2 regions of the Planococcus rifietoensis genome follow, and region 1 is predicted to be linked to the other one. Evidence: predicted binding sites of a transcription regulator. Region 1 holds the regulator's gene; the other holds the start of a gene.

Region 1 (5,141 bases):
CATCATCGAGCACGCGAAAGCATTCACAGCTGTCACAAACCCGACAGTCAACTCGTACAAACGCCTTGTACCAGGTTATGAAGCACCTTGCTACATCGCTTGGTCAGGTAAAAACCGCAGCCCGCTGATCCGCATCCCTGCTTCACGCGGCTTGTCTACACGCGTAGAAGTGCGTTCAGTTGACCCTGCTGCTAACCCTTACTTGGCTATGGCTGTATTGCTAGGCGCAGGACTTGACGGCATCAAGCGTGATTTGACTCCGCCAAAAGCTGTTGACCGCAATATCTATGCAATGAACCGCAAAGAACGCAAAGAAGTCGGCATTGAAGATCTGCCAGGCACATTGTATGCAGCACTTGACGAGTTGCAAAATGATGAAGTCATGACAAAAGCGCTCGGTTCACACATTTTGAATAACTTCGTGGAAGCGAAGGAAATCGAATGGGATATGTTCAGAACAAGCGTGCACCCATGGGAGCGCGAGCAATACTTGAAAATGTATTAATAGCGAAAAAACCGGAGCCCAGCGCTCCGGTTTTTTTATGATGGAAAATGACTTAGGCCATACGGTAAGCGGCGTAAAGCGAACGCTAGGAAAACTGTCTAAAGTTTGTGTCCTTTCACACATACGCTGACAGATGAAAACGTGGTAAGATTTTACTTATATGAAAGAACTTTTAATATCTGGAGGGATAAAATGCGGTTTATGAATGTCATCATCGTCTTTCTCATTGCCTTTTCGTTCGCGGGAATCGCTTTGTATGCAGTGGGACCGAATCTATCTTCGGAGGCAGTAGCGCAAAAAGCATTTGAAGAACTCGAGCAAAGCGGCAAGATGGAGGAAATGGTCCAGCAAATCGAAGCGGATCCGGAAGTCAGCCGCTATATGGAAGAATGGCAGTCCCAGCAAGAGATTCCGCAAGAATCTCAAGAAAGCGGGATGGAGGGCCAGTTGGAAGAAGAAGCAATTAATGAAAGCGATTCTATCGAAATTGAACCACCGCAAGTGCCGGAAGAGCAGGAATTGGCTTTTGATACTAAGGAAGATGCGGCAAGTGTCATGATGGAAAAAGTCGGCTTCCGCAACTTGCTGAAAATGAAAAATGCAGTTGAAAACGACACGATGACAGCTGAACAGGTCATGGATGAACTCGACGACGATTTAAATGAGGAAGAAATGCTGGCTCTGAAAGTGATGATTTTCAAGGAATGGCAAAACCGAAACTAAACAACAGTTTATGCTACACTAATATATGCATTTCCATTCATTTTGAAGGGAGGAATCTCGGTGAAAACGTTTCAAGTAGAATTCTTCTTTGATCAAGGGAATACCATCGTGCATACAGTAAAAGCGATCGACAAGGAATCGGCCATCAGCCAAGTGCCATCGAACGGCACTTATGAATTGACGGACGAAGCGAATGGCAAGATTTACCGCATCACCATCAACTTGGTAAAATACATCGTCGTAACAGAAACGCAAGCAAACTAAAAAAATAAGACAGCCGGAGATAAGCATCTCCGGCTGTCTTTCTATCATCAAGATTACATAAGATAATTATAGGTAGACACAAAACGATAGAAAAAAGGAGGAACTTTTGCTTTCCTCCTTTTTTCTATCGTTTTGTGTATTAAGGCTATATGTTTAATGGATTTGGCGGTAGACGCCGACGACTTTTCCGAGAATGCTCACCTGGTCGACAATAATCGGATCCATTGACGAATTTTCGGGCTGCAAGCGGAAGTAATTGTCCTCACGGAAAAAGCGTTTAACGGTTGCTTCATTTTCCTCGGTCATGGCGACAACGATGTCCCCATTATCCGCAGTCTGCTGTTGCTTGACGACGACATAATCGCCATTCAGGATGCCGGCTTCGATCATACTTTCACCCATGATTTCCAACATGAAGATATGGTCTTCTTCCGTGCCGTAAGTTTGAGGCAGCGGGAAGTATTCTTCGACGTTTTCGATGGCGGTGATCGGCATCCCCGCTGTGACTTTACCGATGAGTGGCACATGGAGGACAGGGCTCTTATCGATGAGCGCTTCTTCTGAGCCGATGATTTCGATGGCTCTTGGTTTGGTTGGGTCGCGGCGGATCAGCCCTTTGCTTTCGAGTCTCGCTAGATGGCCGTGGACTGTCGAACTGGATGCAAGGCCGACCGCTTCGCCAATCTCCCGGACGGAGGGTGGATAGCCTTTTGCACGGACTTCATCTTTTATGAAATTCAGGATGTCTTCCTGACGCTTAGATACTTTTTTCACCAGTTTCACCTCTTTATAGGATTTATTCAAGATTAACTATCTATAGTATAGCAACTCGGGCATTGAAATGCAAACATAGGTTCGAATTTAATCTTGACAAGAAACGTCTGTTCGCTTTACTATGAGAACATACATTCCGAACAAATATCCTAAAGGGGGCGGCTTGAATGACATTCTTTCGACGGAACTCATATTTAGTTTTCTTTTTCTCACTCATAGTAGTGTTTACATTTTACACGGTGATCAGCCATAACGCCGAAAAGCAGCAATTGGGCGAGCTGCAAATTGAAAAAGGTGATACGCTATGGGAGTTAGCTGAATCGTTCAGCGGCGAAACTCCCCATCATGAATGGATAGAAGAGATCATGGAAGTGAATAATTTGAAGACGACGAAAATCGTGGCAGGGCAATCATTGAAGATTCCAGCAGAACAGTTGAACTTCACGCCGGATGAAACTAAATATTATGCAGGTGATGCAGAATGAAGAAAAAAGCTTTAGTTTACTGCCGTGTCAGTACCACTAAAGACGAGCAGGAAACTTCGCTCGAACGGCAGGAAGAAGAATTGCTGTCGTTTGCATTCGAGCAAGGCTACCTGGTGGAAGATGTATACAGTGACCAGCACAGCGGATATGAAATGGATCGTGAAGGGCTTCTCGAGATGCTCAATCAAGTGAAGAGCCAAAAGGTCGATGCCGTGTTCATCCAAGATGAGACGCGCCTTGGCAGAGGGCATGCACGTATCGCTTTATTGCATGTCATGAAAAAACATGAGGTCGATGTCTATACGCTATCGGATCATGGCCCGATCGCCTTGAACGATATGGATGACATGGTCCTTGAAATTTTGGCCATCGTGGAAGAATACCAGCGCAAAATCCACAATGCCAAGATCAAACGGGGCATGAAGCGTGCGGTGGAGAATGGCTATAAGCCCGAGCGCAATTTAAAAGGAAAAGGCAATCCGGACGGCCGTGAGCGACTGGATCTTCCGGTAGATCAGATCGTCAGCCTAAAAGCGAGCGGCTTGACCTTCCATGAAATCGCGGTTACGCTGCAAGGCTTCGGCTACCAAGCAAGCAAAGCGACGGTGCACCGCCGTTTCCGCGAGTACCAGCAAATGAAAGAAAGCTGAAATCTTGCACTGTCCCGCCTTTTTTTGTACCATGGAGCAGTAGAAAGGGGGACTTTACATGCTATCTCCAGATAAGATCGGACGCATCAATGAACTGTCCAAAAAGTCCAAGCGCGACGGGCTGTCGCAAGAAGAAGCAAAAGAACAATCGGCGCTGCGCCAGGAATACTTGCAAAGTTTCCGCAAGTCGATGCGTGGAACGATTGAAAATGTCACCGTCATCGATCCGGAAGGAAAAGACGTAACGCCAGACAAAATTAAAAATAAACGGGAGAATAAGTATTTGAATTAATACTTATTCTCTTTTTCGTTGTATTCTTCCCTAGAGTTGACTAAACTAGAATAGGATTAAATTTAGTTTCAGAGAGGATGTCACTATGTCAAACCATGCAGATCAACTTGCAGTAAATACCATTCGAACACTTTCCATCGATGCGATTGAAAAAGCCAATTCCGGACACCCGGGACTTCCAATGGGCGCCGCTCCAATGGCGTATACACTCTGGACAAAACATATGAACCATAACCCGAACAACCCAGACTGGTTCAACCGCGACCGTTTCGTCCTGTCAGCAGGACACGGCTCCATGCTTCTTTACAGCTTGCTTCATTTAAGCGGATACGGATTGCCGATGGAGGAAATCAAAAACTTCCGCCAATGGGATTCGAAGACGCCAGGACATCCTGAATACAAGCACACAGTCGGTGTCGAAGCGACAACTGGGCCGCTTGGCCAAGGGATCGGCATGGCAGTCGGCATGGCAATGGCAGAACGCCATTTGGCAGCTACATACAATAAAGATGGCCTCGACATCATCGACCACCACACGTTCGCTCTTTGCGGAGACGGGGATTTGATGGAAGGGGTTGCCGGAGAAGCGATTTCGCTTGCAGGGCACTTGAAACTGGATAAATTGGTCGTTTTGTATGACAGCAACGACATTTCACTCGACGGCGATTTGTCGATGAGTTTCTCAGAGAACATCCAGAAGCGTTTCGAGTCATACGGCTGGAACTATCTCCGTGTGGATAACGGCAACGATATGGACGATTTGTCTGAAAAAATCGCTGAAGCGAAAAAATCTACGGACAAACCGACATTGGTGGAAGTCAAGACGGTCATCGGCTATGGTTCCCCGAACAAATCCGGTAAAGCGGATTCGCACGGTGCACCACTTGGCGAAGATGAAATGAAATTGACGAAAGAATATTATAAATGGACGTTCGATCAAGATTTCCATGTTCCGGAAGAAGTTTACGAAACCTTCAAAGAAGCGACAGAATCACTAGGCGCTAAAGCGGAAACAGCTTGGAACGAATTGTACAAGCAGTACGAAGAGCAGCATCCTGAACTTGCTTCCCAGCTGCAAGCAGCGATCCGCGGTGACTTGCCGGCTGATTTCGACTCACAGTTCCCACAATACGAAGTCGGCAAAAAACAAGCGACGCGTGCATCATCCGGTGATATGGTCAATGCCATCGCTAAGACGGTTCCTTCGTTCTTCGGCGGCAGCGCTGACCTTGCTGGTTCGAACAAAACCAATATCAAAGACGGCGGCGACTTCGATGCTGAGCATCCAGAAGCCCGCAATATCTGGTTCGGCGTTCGTGAATTCGCAATGGGTGCTGCACTTAACGGCATGGCGCTTCACGGCGGCTTGCATGTCTTCGGTGGTACGTTCTTCGTGTTCAGTGACTACGTCCGCCCAGCGATCCGCCTAGGCGCATTGATGGGGCTTC
Region 2 (5,141 bases), 210 kb from region 1:
GGCACTACTGGCGGCTTCACGACATTCTGGCCAACTGGCGAAGTTATGCCGATCTACGATGCATGCATGAAGTATCAACAGCAAGGCACTGGCCTTGTGGTTCTAGCCGGTAAAGATTACGGCATGGGCTCTTCCCGTGACTGGGCTGCTAAAGGAACATTCCTTCTAGGTGTCAAAACAGTCATCGCGGAAAGCTATGAGCGTATCCACCGTTCGAACCTTGTGATGATGGGCGTCTTGCCGCTTCAATTCGTCAACGGCGAAAGCGCTGATTCCCTTGGTCTGACAGGCCACGAAACAATCAGCGTCAACTTGTCTGACGATGTGAAACCGCGCGACGTACTGACGGTCACAGCTACTGCTGAAGATGGCAAAGTCACGGAATTCAAAGTCCTCGCACGCTTCGATTCTGAAGTGGAAGTCGACTACTTCCGTCACGGCGGCATCCTGCAAATGGTGCTCCGCAACAAATTGCTAGAAGCATAAAAAATAAAAAGGCTGCCTCCGGGCGGCCTTTTTATTTTGGGAAGAATCGTCCGTAAAGGATCTGGCGAGCTATGAGAAACACAGCTTCAGAGCCTTGTGCTTTTTGATCGCAATGCATGTCCTGTATACTAGAGGAGAGGTGAAGGAAAATGTACATAAGTGATAAAGAAATTGAGATCCGCTATGCGGAAACAGACCAGATGGGCGTTGTCTATCACGCCAATTACTTGATCTGGCTCGAGCTCGGGCGCACGCAATTGATCGAGGATCTCGGGTTTACGTATGCCGGCATGGAATCGCAAGGATTCCTGTCCCCGGTGACGGATATCTCCATCCAATACAAAGCAGCGCTGCGCTACGGACAGAAAGCGCGCGTCAAGACCTGGGTGGAGTCTCACGGCCGCTTGCGGACGACATACGGCTACGAAGTGCTCCATGAGGATGGCACACTCGCTGCAAAAGCGACCTCCGAGCATGTCGTGGTGAAAAAAGACAACTTCCGTCCCGTTCCGCTGGCGAAAGTGGCCCCTGAATGGGATGCCAAATACAAGGAAGTGGTGAGGGGGGCAGAAGATGGCATTCGGAATCCGACGACCTGAATTGGAACGCTGGAAACAGGATGTGCAAGACGGCCAGATCTCTTTTCTTACCCATTACTGGGTAGATCACCGATTCCCCGGCTGCAGCACAGTCACGAAAGTGGGCTGCAGCGACATCGACAAACTTGCTGACTGGGGCAGCCGCTATGGCTTGCGGCGTGAATGGCTGGACTTGCGCAATGACTACCCGCATTTCGACTTATTCGGCGACCGTCAAGCGGAAATTCTGGAGGCTGAAGGCCGCTTGGATCAATTGAATCGATTAACCAAAAACCCCAATGAATAGAGTGAATAAAAAAGAAGCATGGCGCAAAATTGCGTCATGCTTCTTTTGGTTCGTATGAATAACTCAATTCACCTAATGTATCATCTACGGTGACGTGCAGGTCATGTTCGTCGAAATACCACTGGTCGGCTTCTTCTATAAAATAAAGCACTTCATCTTCTTCGAGGCGGACCAGCGCTTCGTAGGGGCTGTCTTTCGTCACACCGAGCGAGAAGCCCGGCTGCAAACCGGCGCCTCCGTAGCGGACGAAAAACCGCACCGCTTCTCCAGCTTCGACTTCCATTTCGTTATGGAACCAATCTCGTGCATCTTTGCTCAAATGGATCTCCATGCAAACACGTCCTTTCGGGTTCTACCACTTGATCTTCGGTTCGGTACCTGCGCGAATTCTGGCGATGTTCGCACGATGCCGGTAAATGATGAACGTGGCGAGTGTGAAAATGACCGCCATGAACAGGTAATCGCCGGTATTGATCGTGTAGATGATCGTGTAAATAACTGAGACGACAGCCAAGATGATTGACGACAAGGATACCATCTTGGTGATCTTCAACGCAATCAACAAGACCGCGACGGCCAGTAAAAACAACGGCCATTGATACCCCAGCAAAATCCCTCCGGATGTGGCCACCGCTTTGCCGCCCTTAAAGCGCGCAAACACCGGAAACATATGGCCGATGACCGCGATGACGCCGAGAATCAGCGGGTGGACATCGGTAACCATGACGAGCGGCAAAAGCGTCGCGGCGGTGCCTTTTAGAATATCCAGGATGGTGACGACAAAACCCGCTTTTGGCCCAAGCACGCGGAAGGTGTTGGTCGCCCCTAAATTGCCGCTTCCTTTTGTTCGAATATCCGTATTGTAAAAAAGTTTTCCGATCCATAAGGCTGAAGGGATGGATCCGAGTAAATAAGCGATAATTACCGGAAGCAAAATGTCCATAATTGACTCCTTTGACGTACACTGTTTTCTTTTCTACAGTTTACCATGACCGAAGACACAGAAACAATAGATGGCGGATTATTCAACAAACGGCCCCGTTTCATGTATGATAGACTAAAAGGACAGGTGATTTTGTTGAAGAATCCAGACCGCACAGAAATCAAAGAAGTGCTCGACACGGCTAAAACCATTGCGGTGGTGGGCTTGAGCCCGAATCCGATGAGAACCTCGTATATGGTATCCAAAGCGATGCAAGATGCCGGCTACCGCATCATCCCGGTCAATCCGATGGCGGATGAAGTGCTGGGGGAGAAAAGCTACGCGACGCTTGCGGACATTCCGGAACCGGTCGACATCGTCAATGTATTCCGCCGCAGCGAATTTTTGCCGGCCATTGCCGAAGATTTTCTCAAAATCGAAGCCCCGGTGTTCTGGACGCAGCTGAACGTCGTCGATGAAGAGGTCTTCAATCGCCTCCAGGGCGCCGGCTATACGGTCATTATGGACCGCTGCATCAAAGTCGAACATGCCATCCTGAAATAGCAGCTTTCACGAAGGGCGCCTAGCGCTCTTTTTCTATGAACATTGACAGGAACGCCTGGAATGGCATACGATTAAAAGAAGACAGTATACGAACAAATGTTTGTTGGAGGGAAATAGATGGCAAAAACGAACAGCAATGCATACAACGAAGAAGCGATCCAAGTACTAGAGGGATTGGACGCTGTCCGCAAACGCCCCGGGATGTATATCGGTTCGACCGATGCCCGCGGGCTTCACCACTTGGTCTATGAGATCGTCGACAATTCCGTCGATGAAGCGCTTGCCGGATTCGGCGACCGCATCACGGTGACCATTCACGAAGACAATAGCATCAGCGTGCGCGATTATGGCCGCGGCATGCCTACAGGAATGCACAGAAGCGGCAAGCCGACACCGGAAGTCATCTTGACGGTGCTCCATGCCGGCGGGAAATTCGGCCAGGGCGGCTACAAGACAAGCGGCGGGCTTCACGGCGTCGGCGCATCTGTCGTTAATGCCTTGTCGAGTTTTTTGGAAGTGACGATCCACCGCGACGGGCGCAAATACCGCCAGCGTTTTGAAAATGGCGGCAAACCCGCAACAACTTTGGAAGAGATCGGCAAAACGAAAGAATCAGGCACCTTGATTCACTTTCTGCCGGACGAAAGCATCTTTAGCGTATCCAAATACAATTACGACACGCTGAGCGAACGCTTGCGTGAATCCGCGTTCCTCATGAAAGGCATGAACATCGAGTTGATCGATGAGCGCAGCCAGACCGGCGAGAGCTTCTTTTATGAAACCGGTATCAAAGCCTTCGTCGAATACTTGAACGAAGAAAAAGACGTGCTCCACAAAGTGGCGTATATGGAAGGCCAGAGCGACAGCCTCGAAGTCGAATTCGCGTTCCAGTTCAACGACGGCTATTCCGAAACGATCCTGTCGTTCGTCAACAACGTCCGCACACGAGACGGCGGGACGCACGAAACCGGCGCAAAAGCGGCAATGACCCGTGTATTCAACGATTACGCACGCAAAATCAATTTATTGAAAGATAAAGACAAAAATCTCGAAGGCTCCGACATCCGCGAAGGCTTAGCGGCCATCGTCTCGGTGCGCATCCCGGAAGCTTTGCTGCAATTTGAAGGACAGACAAAAAGCAAACTCGGCACAAGCGAAGCCCGCGGTGCCGTTGATGCGGTGATCTCCCAGCAATTGATGTACTTCCTCGAGGAGAACGCAGAACACAGTGCATCACTCGTCCGCAAAGCGATACGGGCGTCTCAGGCGCGTCTCGCCGCACGAAAAGCGCGGGAAGATGCCCGAAATGGCAAAAAACGCAAGAAATCCGATACTTTATTGTCCGGCAAATTGACGCCGGCGCAGTCGCGCAACGCCAAAAAGAACGAATTGTACCTTGTAGAGGGCGACTCGGCCGGCGGTTCGGCAAAACAAGGCCGCGACCGGACGTTCCAGGCGATTTTGCCGCTGCGCGGGAAAGTCGTCAATACCGAAAAAGCGAAATTGGAAGAAATTATGAAAAACGAAGAAATCGCCACCATCATCCACGCAATCGGCGGCGGCGTATCTTCCGACTTCTCCGTAGACGACATCGCCTACAACAAAGTCATCATCATGACCGATGCCGATACTGACGGCGCGCATATCCAAGTGCTGCTGTTGACGTTCTTTTACCGCTACATGAAGCCGCTCATCGAAGCAGGCAAAGTGTTCATCGCCTTGCCGCCGCTCTATAAAGTATCCAAAGGCGTCGGCAAAAAAGAAGTCGTCGATTATGCCTGGACCGAAGCGGATCTTGACGAATCGATCAAAAAAGTCGGCAAAGGCTATATGCTCCAGCGCTATAAAGGCCTTGGGGAAATGAACGCCGACCAATTGTGGGAGACGACGATGAACCCGGAATCACGCACCTTAATCCGTGTGACGATCGAAGACGGCGCGCGCGCCGAACGCCGCATCACGACCTTGATGGGCGATAAAGTCGAACCGCGCCGCAAATGGATCGAAAACAACGTCGACTTCGGCTTAGAAGACGACAGCAACATACTCGAAAATGATTTGATTCACGCTGAGGAGGAACTCGTATGACACAAACCGAACGTTTCCAAGATCTGCCCTTAGAAGAAGTCATCGGCGATCGGTTTGGCCGCTATAGTAAATACATCATCCAGGACCGCGCGCTGCCGGATGCCCGCGACGGGCTCAAGCCGGTACAGCGCCGCATCCTGTACGCCATGCACCACGAAGGCAATACCAACGACAGAGCGTTCCGGAAATCCGCCAA

What was found. Region 1 encodes LexA, which represses DNA repair genes until DNA is damaged. Its sites were predicted from a motif close to CGAACATATGTTCG; they were not measured.
Region 2: a site for LexA is predicted at 2,947-2,960, ahead of parE (DNA topoisomerase IV subunit B). Genes of this name have one in related genera too.

Annotation. Positions count from the first base shown of each region.
Region 1 is NZ_CP013659.2:1,647,532-1,652,672, reverse strand. Features, by position in the region: gene glnA (type I glutamate--ammonia ligase) at 1-505, shown strand, start outside; gene AUC31_RS08220 (hypothetical protein) at 698-1,228, shown strand; gene AUC31_RS08215 (hypothetical protein) at 1,289-1,492, shown strand; gene lexA (transcriptional repressor LexA) at 1,646-2,266, opposite strand; gene yneA (cell division suppressor protein YneA) at 2,434-2,751, shown strand; gene AUC31_RS08200 (YneB family resolvase-like protein) at 2,748-3,401, shown strand; gene AUC31_RS08195 (DUF896 domain-containing protein) at 3,460-3,693, shown strand; gene tkt (transketolase) at 3,779-5,141, shown strand, end outside.
Region 2 is NZ_CP013659.2:1,437,962-1,443,102, forward strand. Features, by position in the region: gene acnA (aconitate hydratase AcnA) at 1-486, shown strand, start outside; gene AUC31_RS07070 (acyl-CoA thioesterase) at 636-1,085, shown strand; gene AUC31_RS07075 (hypothetical protein) at 1,060-1,371, shown strand; gene AUC31_RS07080 (HesB/YadR/YfhF family protein) at 1,406-1,702, opposite strand; gene plsY (glycerol-3-phosphate 1-O-acyltransferase PlsY) at 1,724-2,314, opposite strand; gene AUC31_RS07090 (CoA-binding protein) at 2,444-2,857, shown strand; gene parE (DNA topoisomerase IV subunit B) at 2,975-4,945, shown strand; gene parC (DNA topoisomerase IV subunit A) at 4,942-5,141, shown strand, end outside.